2 regions of the Burkholderia metallica genome follow, and region 1 is predicted to be linked to the other one. Evidence: riboswitches for the same ligand, from Rfam matches in the RefSeq annotation. Region 1 holds a riboswitch; the other holds the start of a gene.

What was found. A riboswitch is a leader RNA that binds a small molecule or an ion and turns the genes downstream of it on or off. The one in region 1 is predicted to bind cobalamin.
Region 2: linked by a shared signal. The riboswitch ahead of WJ16_RS30975 (CbtB domain-containing protein) and the one ahead of cobA (uroporphyrinogen-III C-methyltransferase) in region 1 are both predicted to bind cobalamin.

The regions. Positions count from the first base shown of each region.
Region 1 covers NZ_CP013401.1:1,856,679-1,861,650, forward strand. The annotation lists gene WJ16_RS08285 (cobyrinate a,c-diamide synthase) at 67-1,371, opposite strand; gene cobO (cob(I)yrinic acid a,c-diamide adenosyltransferase) at 1,374-1,976, opposite strand; gene WJ16_RS08295 (cobalamin biosynthesis protein) at 2,014-2,391, opposite strand; gene cobA (uroporphyrinogen-III C-methyltransferase) at 2,388-3,137, opposite strand; cobalamin riboswitch at 3,308-3,545, opposite strand; cobalamin riboswitch at 3,659-3,923, shown strand; gene cobW (cobalamin biosynthesis protein CobW) at 4,244-4,972, shown strand, end outside.
Region 2 covers NZ_CP013403.1:2,588,367-2,593,338, forward strand. The annotation lists gene WJ16_RS30955 (purine-cytosine permease family protein) at 1-71, shown strand, start outside; partial or broken gene WJ16_RS30960 (hypothetical protein) at 132-308, opposite strand; gene WJ16_RS30965 (LysR family transcriptional regulator) at 448-1,356, shown strand; gene WJ16_RS30970 (CbtA family protein) at 1,379-2,101, opposite strand; gene WJ16_RS30975 (CbtB domain-containing protein) at 2,115-2,324, opposite strand; cobalamin riboswitch at 2,358-2,495, opposite strand; gene WJ16_RS30980 (histidine phosphatase family protein) at 2,551-3,135, shown strand; gene WJ16_RS30985 (inorganic phosphate transporter) at 3,277-4,869, shown strand.

The DNA.
Region 1 (4,972 bases):
AGCAAGCACGCACGGGATCGTTGCGACTGGGCAGGCAATCCCGGCATGACCTGAGCCGTCCCGAATCTAGAACGCGTCCCCACTGAACAGCGCCACGACCGCCTGCGGATTCGACGGCCAGTACATGTGCATGTACGTCGCGACGATCGCGTCGTGGCGATAGACGGCTTCGCCGCTGTCCGCTCCACCGTCGGGGCGCGCGGCGAACGCGACCGGCTCCAGCGTCGTCGCGAGCCGCGAATAGTGGAACGTATGGCCGCGCATCGGCCCGGTGCGCGTGTCGAGCTGCTGCATGCCGAGCGCAGCGAACCTTCGCTGCATCGTCGCATGACCCGGCAGTACACCCACCATCGGCGTGGTCACGCCGTCCACATCGGTCAGCGATTCGCACAGATACACCATCCCCCCGCATTCCGCGACGATCGCCCGGCCGGCCGCCGCGTGTGCGCGAATCGTTCGCGCCGTCGCTGCATTCGCCGCGAGCGTCGCCGCATGCAGCTCGGGATAGCCGCCCGGCAGGAACAGCGCGTCGCAATCGTCCGGCACGGGTTCGTCGGCGAGCGGCGAGAAAAACCGCAACTGCGCGCCGAGTGTGTCCAGCAACGCAAGATTGGCCGGATAGATGAACGAGAACGCCGCATCGTGCGCCACTGCGATCCGCTGGCCGGCGAGCGCGCGCGGCAGCGGCGCCGCGGCGTCCGGTTCCGCGAACGCGACGGCCGGCGGCAATGCGGCGAGCGCCGTGTGCGCGAGCACGTCGGCCGCCCGCTCGAGCCGTGCATCGAGATCGTCGATGTCGGCCGGTTGGTGCAGGCCGAGATGCCGCTCGGGCAGTGCGATGCCCGCGTCGGCCGGCATGTGCCCAAGCCAGCGCAGGTCGGCGGGCAGCGCCTGTTGCAGCAGTTCCGCATGCCGGGCCGAGCCGACCCGGTTCGCGAGCACGCCGTGAAACGGCAGCCCCGGCCGGAATCGCGCGAGCCCGAATGCGATCGCCGCGAACGTCTGCGCCATCCCCTTCGCGGCAATCACGGCGACGACCGGCACGCCGAACGCGGCCGCGAGGTCGGCACTGCTCGGCGTCCCGTCGAACAGCCCCATCACGCCTTCGATCAGGATCAGGTCCGCGTCGCGCGCGGCGTCGGCCAGCAGTGCACGGCAGCCGGGCTCGCCGACCATCCCGAGGTCGAGCGCATGCACGGGCGCGCCGCTCGCGCGTTCGAGCAGCATCGGATCGAGAAAATCGGGCCCGGTCTTGAACACGCGCACGCGGCGGCCGAGCCGGCGGTGCAGCCGCGCGAGGCCGGCCGTCACCGACGTCTTGCCCTGGCCCGACGCGGGCGCGCTGACGAACAGCGCGGGGCAGTCCGGCATGCTCAGAACTCCACGCCGCGCTGCGCCTTCACGCCTTGTTCCTTGTACGGATGCTTGACGAGCCGCATTTCGGTGACGAGGTCGGCCGCGTCGATCAGCGCATCGGGCGCATGCCGGCCGGTCACGACGACGTGCACCGAAGCGGGCCGCGCGGCGAGCGTCGCGAGCACTTCGTCGAGCGGCAGGTATTCGTACTTCAGCACCGTGTTCAGCTCGTCGAGGATCACCATCCGGTAGTCGCCGCTTTCGATCATCCGGCGCGCCTCGTCCCAGCCTTTGCGCGCGGTCGCGATGTCGGCGTCGCGGTTCTGCGTGTTCCACGTATAGCCATCGCCCATCGTCACGAAATCGCATTCGGCCACCGCGCCGAGGAAGTCGCGCTCGGACGTGTGCAGCGCGCCCTTGATGAACTGCACGACACCGAGCCGCATGCCGTGACCGAGCACGCGTACGGCCATGCCGAACGCGGCGGTGCTCTTGCCCTTGCCGTTGCCGGTGTTGACGATCAGCAGGCCCTTTTCGTTGACGGCGGCGGCCTGCTTCTTCTCGTGGCCCGCGCGGCGGCGTTCGGTCATCCGTTGATGGGATTCGGCGTCGGTTTTCATCGGATTCGTCCTGTCGAAAGAAAGCGGAACAAAGGGTTCACAGCGGGCCGGCGAGCGCGACCGTCACGCCGTCCCGGATGGATCGTGGGCCCAGCAGCCGGCCGCGCGGCGCCGCGAGCTGCGCGCACGGCTCGGCCACGCCCGCGACGCCGAAGCGCGCGAGCGCGGCATCCGACGGGCCGCTCGCGGCCAGTTCGGGGCGGCTTGCGAGTTGCGCCGCGTCGAATGCGACGAGCGGCCAGCCGCGTCGCGCGCACAGCGTGCGCAGTGCGCGGGCGCGCGCCTTGTCGGCGAGCGTGGCGACGAGCGCCGGTTCGGCGGCCGGATACCGCACCAGCGCCGCACGGATCGCGGCATCGAGCTGCGCGGCCGTCACGCCCGCGCGGAAACCGACGCCCAGCGCGACGCGCATCATGCGTTGCCGCCGAGCGCGGCGCGTACTGCGGGATCGTCGGCGAGCGCCGCGACGCGGCCGATCACGACGATGGCCGGTGAGCCGATGCCGGCCGCGCCGATGCGCGCGACGAGCGTATCGAGCGTCGCGAGTACGTGACGCTGTTCGGGGCGCGTCGCATGCTCGATCGCCGCGCACGGCGTGTCGCCGGGCAGGCCGCCAGCACGCAGCGCCGCTGCGATCGTGTCGAGCCGGCGGATGCCCATGTAGATGACGATCGTCATGCGGGTGGCCGCGAGCGCGCGCCAGTCGGGCTCGTCGGCGCCCGCGCCGTGGCCCGTGACAAAGATCACGCCCTGCGCGTCGCCGCGCTGCGTGACCGGAATGCCGAGTGCGGCCGGCGCGGCAATGCCCGCGGTGACGCCGTTCACGACCTCGACCGGGAATCCCGCCGCGCCGAGCGCCGCGAGCTCCTCGCCGCCGCGGCCGAACACGAACGGATCGCCGCCCTTGAGCCGCGCGACGCTGCGGCCCGCGCGCAGGTGCGCGAGCATCGCGGCGACGATCGCCTCCTGCGGCGTCGACGCATGACCGCCGCGCTTGCCGACGTACTCGATGTTCGCATCGGCACGCGCATGGCGCAGCACGTCGGGATTCACGAGATCGTCGACGAGCAGCACGTCCGCCGCGCCGATCGCGTGCACGGCCTTGAGCGTCAGCAGGTCGGCGTCGCCGGGGCCGGCGCCGACGAGCCACGCGCGGCTCATCGGGCGCGGCACGGCGCGCACCGTGTCGAAACAGTGGAAAAGGGCAGGCGGGCGGCACGGCGGCGGCCAGCTAGGAAGTCACGCATCACGGATCGAGCGAAGCCCGCGCGAACGCGGGCGGAAGGCGCACCCCATCCGTTCCCCGCGGATCGGGCGTTCGGCGAGCGTCGGGCTCGCCCCTTGCGTCGGCCGGTATCCGGGCTGGCCGCTTGCCAGGCCGCGGCCTTCCCACCCGGCTGAAGGGCAGTGGCATCGTGGGCGGCACGGGCGCGTGCGCGGGGAAGCGCGTCGCGCGGGCGGCGTACCGTTGCGGGGACAGCACAGGCCGGGCGGGGAGCCGCCTCCTGTTTCCCGTTTAACTGCGGGCGCGGAATGCGCCTGCGAGCACCGAACGCGGCGCATACGATAGCACAGCGATCCGCCCGCGCGAACCGCCGCGCGTGGCCTGCGACGCGGCGCGACGGCCGTGCCGGATGCGGCCCGGCGGCCCCGTTCGCCTTGACGCTCCCCGCACCGCCGCCTACACTCGCACGCGTTTTGGTGCTCGCGCGCGCCGCTCCGGTGCGCGCAGTTAAACGGGAAACAGGGAGCCTGCCTGCGCCGCAGTCGAGCCAACCTGTGCTGCCCCCGCAACGGTAAGCGAACGCGTCGCGCGCAAGCGCCACGCAACGCCGCTTCGCCGCATGCCGATGCATGCGGACGACCGCCACTGGATGCCGCGCGCATCCGGGAAGGCGAAGCGGCGTGTTCGTCAGCCCGGATACCGGCCCGAACATTGGGGTACAGCGCCGCGGGGAGGCGGCGCATCGTCCACGGCCGCAGCAGGCCCGACGCCCGCGCGTTGCACGCTGCCTCCGCCGATCTGCCGCCGCGCGAGCGCGCGCCGGCCGGCGCGGCGAACGGCAGGCAGCGCGAGCCGGGCCGGCGGCAGCCGTGTTGGCATTCACGATGTCGACCGTTCGCAAGGAAGCACCATGTCCGATTCGTCGTTCCGCCCGTGCCGCGGCTGTCCGCGCGGCGGCATGCGCGCGATCCGCCAGCCGAACTGCCACGCCGCCCTCGACGCGACGATCCCGCGCTGATCCATTTCCGACACAGGACCTACCATGACCCTACGCAAGCTTCCCGTCACGATCGTCACGGGCTTTCTCGGCAGCGGCAAGACGACGCTGATGCGCCACATCCTGCAGCACGCCGAAGGCCGCCGCATCGCGGTGATCGTCAACGAATTCGGCGAACTCGGCATCGACGGCGAAATCCTCAAGGGCTGCGGCATCGGCTGCGAGGATGCCGACGGCGCGCAGGGCGAAGCGTCGGGCCAGCTGTACGAACTCGCGAACGGCTGCCTGTGCTGCACCGTGCAGGAAGAGTTCTATCCGGTGATGGAGGCGCTCGTCGAGCGCCGCGCGGACATCGACCACGTGCTGATCGAGACGTCGGGCCTCGCGCTGCCGAAGCCGCTCGTGCAGGCGTTCAACTGGCCGACGATCCGCAACAGCTTCACGGTCGACGCGGTGGTGACCGTCGTCGACGGGCCGGCGGCCGCGAGCGGCCAGTTCGCGGAAAACCCGCAGGCCGTCGACGCGCAGCGACGCGCCGACCCGAACCTCGATCACGAATCGCCGCTGCACGAACTGTTCGCCGATCAACTGTCGTCCGCCGATCTCGTGATCGTGAACAAGGCCGATCTCGTCGGCGACGCGCAATTCGCGCAGATCGAAACCGCGATCCGCGACGAGATCCCGCCGCAGGTGAAGATCGTGCGCGCGACGCGCGGCGAACTCGATCTCGCGATGCTGCTCGGGCTCGAATCGGCATCGGAAGAAACGATCCAC
Region 2 (4,972 bases), on a different replicon from region 1:
AACGGCGTGTGATTGCCGAGACACCGTCCCCCGAGACACTCGCCGACACGGCCGCGCACGAGCACGCGTGACCTTCATCAGACCGACGATGTGATCCTGCGTCGGGATGTTCGGCGAGTGGATGTCGGACTCGCCCGCTTCAGGTACTCGCTCCATTGCGCGCGGCGCAGCGGCAACCCTTCGCGCGATGCAGCCTCGTCGATCTGGATCACGCGTACGCCGGCCTTCTCCAGATCGAGCACTTCGTCGCGGATCGCGAGCGCAAGCGGGTAGCACGACACCGGGCGCGGCGGGTCGTCGCGCATGAACGGTCGTGACCGTGCGCTGTCGTCCAGAAGAAACTGGAAGGTCCGGCAGCCACCATAGGGATGTCAAATCATGAAATAAAATGGCATTATTTCGTTCATCCATTAATGTGGCTCATGCGTCTACCGCGGCCCCCTATCCATGCTGGAACGATTCCATCTCGTCGTCATTCGTGAGGTCGAGCGCCAAGGCTCGATGACCGCGGCCGCCAATACGCTGCATCTCACGCAGTCGGCACTCAGCCATACCGTCCGGAAAATCGAGCAGCAGCTCGGTACGCCGATCTGGGACCGGGAAGGTCGCGGCCTGCGGCTCACGCAGGGCGGCCAGTATCTGCTGAAACTGGCGAACCGGCTGCTGCCGCAGTTCGAGCTCGCGGAAGAGCGGATGAAGCAGTACGCAAAGGGGCAGCGCGGCACGCTGCGCATCGGGATGGAGTGCCACCCGTGCTACCAGTGGCTGCTGAAGGTCGTGTCGCCGTACCTGTCGCGCTGGCCCGATGTCGACGTCGACGTGAAACAGCGCTTCCAGTTCGGCGGCATCGGGGCGCTGATCGGTTTCGACGTCGACGTGCTCGTGACGCCCGATCCGCTGAACAAGCCGGGCCTGCGCTTCGACCCTGTGTTCGACTACGAGCAGGTACTGGTGGTCGCCGATTCGCACCGGTTCGCGAATGCCGACTACGTGACGCCCGAGCAACTGACCGACGAGATCCTGATCACCTACCCGGTCGAAACCGACCGGCTCGACATCTACAACCAGTTCCTGACGCCGGCCGGCATCGTGCCGCGGCGGCACAAGTCGATCGAGACGACCGACATCATGTTGCAGATGGTGGCGAGCGGGCGCGGCGTGGCCGCACTGCCGAGATGGCTGGCCGACGAATACGCGGACCGGATGCCGGTCGTGCCGGTCAAGCTCGGCAAAAAGGGAATCGCGAAGCAGATCTTCCTCGGCATCCGCGAAGCGGATGCGTCGATCGACTATCTCGCCGCGTTCGTCGCCCTGGCGCGCGAGTCGACGGCGAGCACGCCGCGCATGCTGCGCTAGCCGCGCTCCGAGCCCATGCGCGTCAGGCGGCGCGCGCGCCGATGCGTTCGCCGCGCGCGACCCATGCACCGAACAGCAGGCCGATCGTCGTCCACATGATCACCTGCATGCCGATGGCCGCCACGCGGAACTTCCACAGCACGTCGGCCGGGAACGCGGCCGGCACTTCGTTGATCGACGGCAGCCCGAACTGCACGGCCGCGATGATCACGATGAACACGAGCCCCGCGACGATCGACGCGTTCCAGTGCCCGAGCTTCGCCAGCAGATGGCGGCGGACGCTCACCGAGAACACCATCGTCGCGATCGAAATCGCGATCATCAGGAAGAACAGGCCGGTGCGATAGCCGATCGTGTCGGGGTCGCCGACCGACGGCGGATTGGCCGGGTATTTGATGTTCGGCACGATCACGAGCGCGACGAACGCGGCCACCGCGAGCCACGCGGCGAGCGGACGTGCCGGCAGGCGGCTGCCGCGCCCGTACGCAAACGCGAAGACCAGCGAGAACAGCCCGCCGAACGCCGCGCCGTAGGTCACGACGCCCGTCAGCAGACCGAGACCGGCCTGCGTGTGGCGGCTGACCAGTTCGGGCTCCGGTGCGTCGCCCTTGGCGGCATCGAGCTTTTCCTCGAAGGAGATGGCCTGATCGACTTGCGGCTCGCCGACGATTCTGGCGAAACCGAACGTGAGAAGACCGGCGGCGATGCCTGCGAGCATCCCGCGCATGAGCAGCTTTCCGACCATCGTATGCTCCGTGTCAGTGGCAGGGAAAGCCGAGCAGATGGCGGCCGTCGTGAACGAATTCGTGAACGTACATGCCCGGCACGAGCGACGTCGCGCCTTGTTCCGCGCCGACGAAATAAAGCGCGAGCAACAGGATCAGGCCGACGAAAACAGCCCACGGCAACAGTTCGCGGACGGGGATGGGGGCCGGCACGACCGCCGGCTTCAGCACTGCTTCGCTCATGGATGCACCTCAGGGGTATCGCGCCCCGACAAATGTTGGATGGGTACGAAGGCAGGTCTGGCTTCCGGGATCATCGATCACCGGTTACAGTGGCGCGACCGCGCCGGATTTGCACCGGCTTCCGCGTTTCGTATCGGGCGAATTGTACGCGCGAACGTTCGCGTATTGAAGCGGCGGCAGGGGGACTGGTGCGTCCGTCCCGGATCATCCGAACACCGACACGAACATGCACGCCACGCTGCGCCTGATCGCACACGCATCGACCCGCGCGATGCGCACCGGCACGTTTCCCGACGACGATCCGCTCGATGCGCACGGGCTCGCCGAAGCCGCTGCATCGCGCGACCGGTGGACGGGCGCCTCCCGCTCGCTGGTGCTGTGCAGTCCGGCCCGCTGTGCGATGCAGACCGTCGATGCGCTCGGGCTGCACGCCGGCGTCGACGACGCGCTGCGCGACATCGACTACGGACACTGGCGCGGCAAGCGGCTGCACGATCTCGCACGCGATTTGCCGGACCCACTGGCCGCATGGATCGGCGATCCGTCCGCGTCGCCGCATCGCGGCGAATCGTTCGACGCCGCCGTGCAGCGGATCGGCGCATGGTTGGACGCACTGCCGCGCGGTCGCGACGTCGTCGCGATCACGCATGCGCCGATCGTCCGTGCGGCCATCGCGCATGTGCGGCGCATGGAGCCGCGCGCGGCCATGCGCGTCGACGTTGCGCCGATGTCGTGCACGACGTTCGCTGCGTCACCGGATGGCTGGACGTGGGCCACACCGGACGACGACCGGCGCGACAGCGACGCGTAAGCCGCCTTTGCGCTCACTGTGTGAGCGCATCGCCGAGTACCTTACACATCCGTAAGGTATACCGTTCGTGGTCCCGACTGTCATCAAACTGACTGCGAGCCGCAGCTAGGATCGGACGCGATTCCCTTACGAGACGCCGTCATGAATCAACCTGCTTCGTCCGCACCGAACCAATCGGGCTCCGTCGAACGCACCCGGCAGATCGGCTATGCCGTGTTCCTGCTGGTGCTCGTGCTCGGCGCCGTCTATATCGCCACGCACCTGATCGACGACCTGTCGCCGGTCCGCGACGCCAAGCTGTTCCCGTACCTGTTGCTCGGCGCGGCATTGCTGATCGCGCTCGGCTTCGAATTCGTCAACGGCTTCCACGACACCGCGAACGCGGTCGCCACCGTAATCTACACGCACTCGCTGACGCCGAACGTCGCGGTGATCTGGTCGGGCATGTGGAACTTCCTCGGCGTGATGGTCTCGAGCGGCGCAGTCGCATTCGGCATCCTGCAACTGCTGCCGGTCGAGCTGATCCTGCAGGTCGGCAGCGGCTCGGGCTTCGCGATGGTGTTCGCACTGCTGATCGCCGCGATCGTCTGGAACCTCGCGACCTGGTATTTCGGGTTGCCGTCGTCGAGCTCGCATACGCTGATCGGATCGATCATCGGCGTCGGGCTGATGAACCAGCTGATGCACGGGCCGTCCGGCACGAGCGGCGTCGACTGGGGCCAGGCGCTCGGCGTCGGCAAGTCGCTGCTGTTCTCGCCGATCGTCGGCTTCCTGTGCGCGGCGCTGCTACTGCTCGTGCTGAAAAACCTCGTGCGGATTCCGGAGCTGTACAAGGAGCCGCCGAAGGACCAGCCGCCGCCGTTCTGGATTCGCTGCCTGCTGATCCTGACCTGCACGGGCGTGTCGTTCGCACACGGCTCGAACGACGGCCAGAAAGGGATGGGCCTCATCATGCTGATCCTGATCGGCACGGTGCCGACCGCCTATGCGCTGAACAAGGCCGTCACGCCGGCCGAAACGCAGACCTTCGTGGCGGTCGCGAACCAGGCCGCCGCGACGTTCGGGAAGTACACGAACGGCGTCGCACCGTCCGCGAACCCGCGCATCGACGTCGAGCGTTACGTACAGCATCGCGAACTGACGCCGGCCGTGATTCCTGCCGTCGCGCAGTTGTCCACGTCGCTCGCGACCGCGGTCGGCGCGTCGGGCTCGATGGCGGCCGTGCCGCAACGCGACGTCGACAACGTGCGCAACACGATGTATCTGGTCTCCGAAGCCATCCGCCTGATCGAGAAATCCGGACACCCCGCGTTCGCAGCCGACGACAAGCTCGCGATCGACAACTATCGCAAGCAGCTCGACCATGCGACAAAGTTCATTCCGACGTGGGTGAAGGTGGCGGTCGCGATCGCGCTGGGCCTCGGCACGATGGTCGGCTGGAAGCGGATCGTCGTGACCGTCGGCGAGAAAATCGGCAAGCAGCATCTGACGTACGGACAGGGGGCGTCGGCCGAACTCGTCGCGATGCTCACGATCGGCGCGGCCGACGTGTACGGATTGCCCGTGTCGACAACGCACGTGCTGTCGTCGGGCGTCGCGGGCACGATGGCGGCGAACGGATCGGGCCTGCAATGGGGGACGGTGCGCAGCCTCGTGCTGGCATGGGTGCTGACGCTGCCGGCGTCGATCGTACTCGCCGGCGCGCTTTATTGGTTGTTCCGGTCGCTGGCGTGACCGGTGACGCGGCGGGTGGCCGGCGAGAGCCGGCTGCTTGCTGCCTGACGCAGAAGATTCGACCTCGCCTTTCTCGCCTTTCCGCCTTTCCGCCGTTCAAACT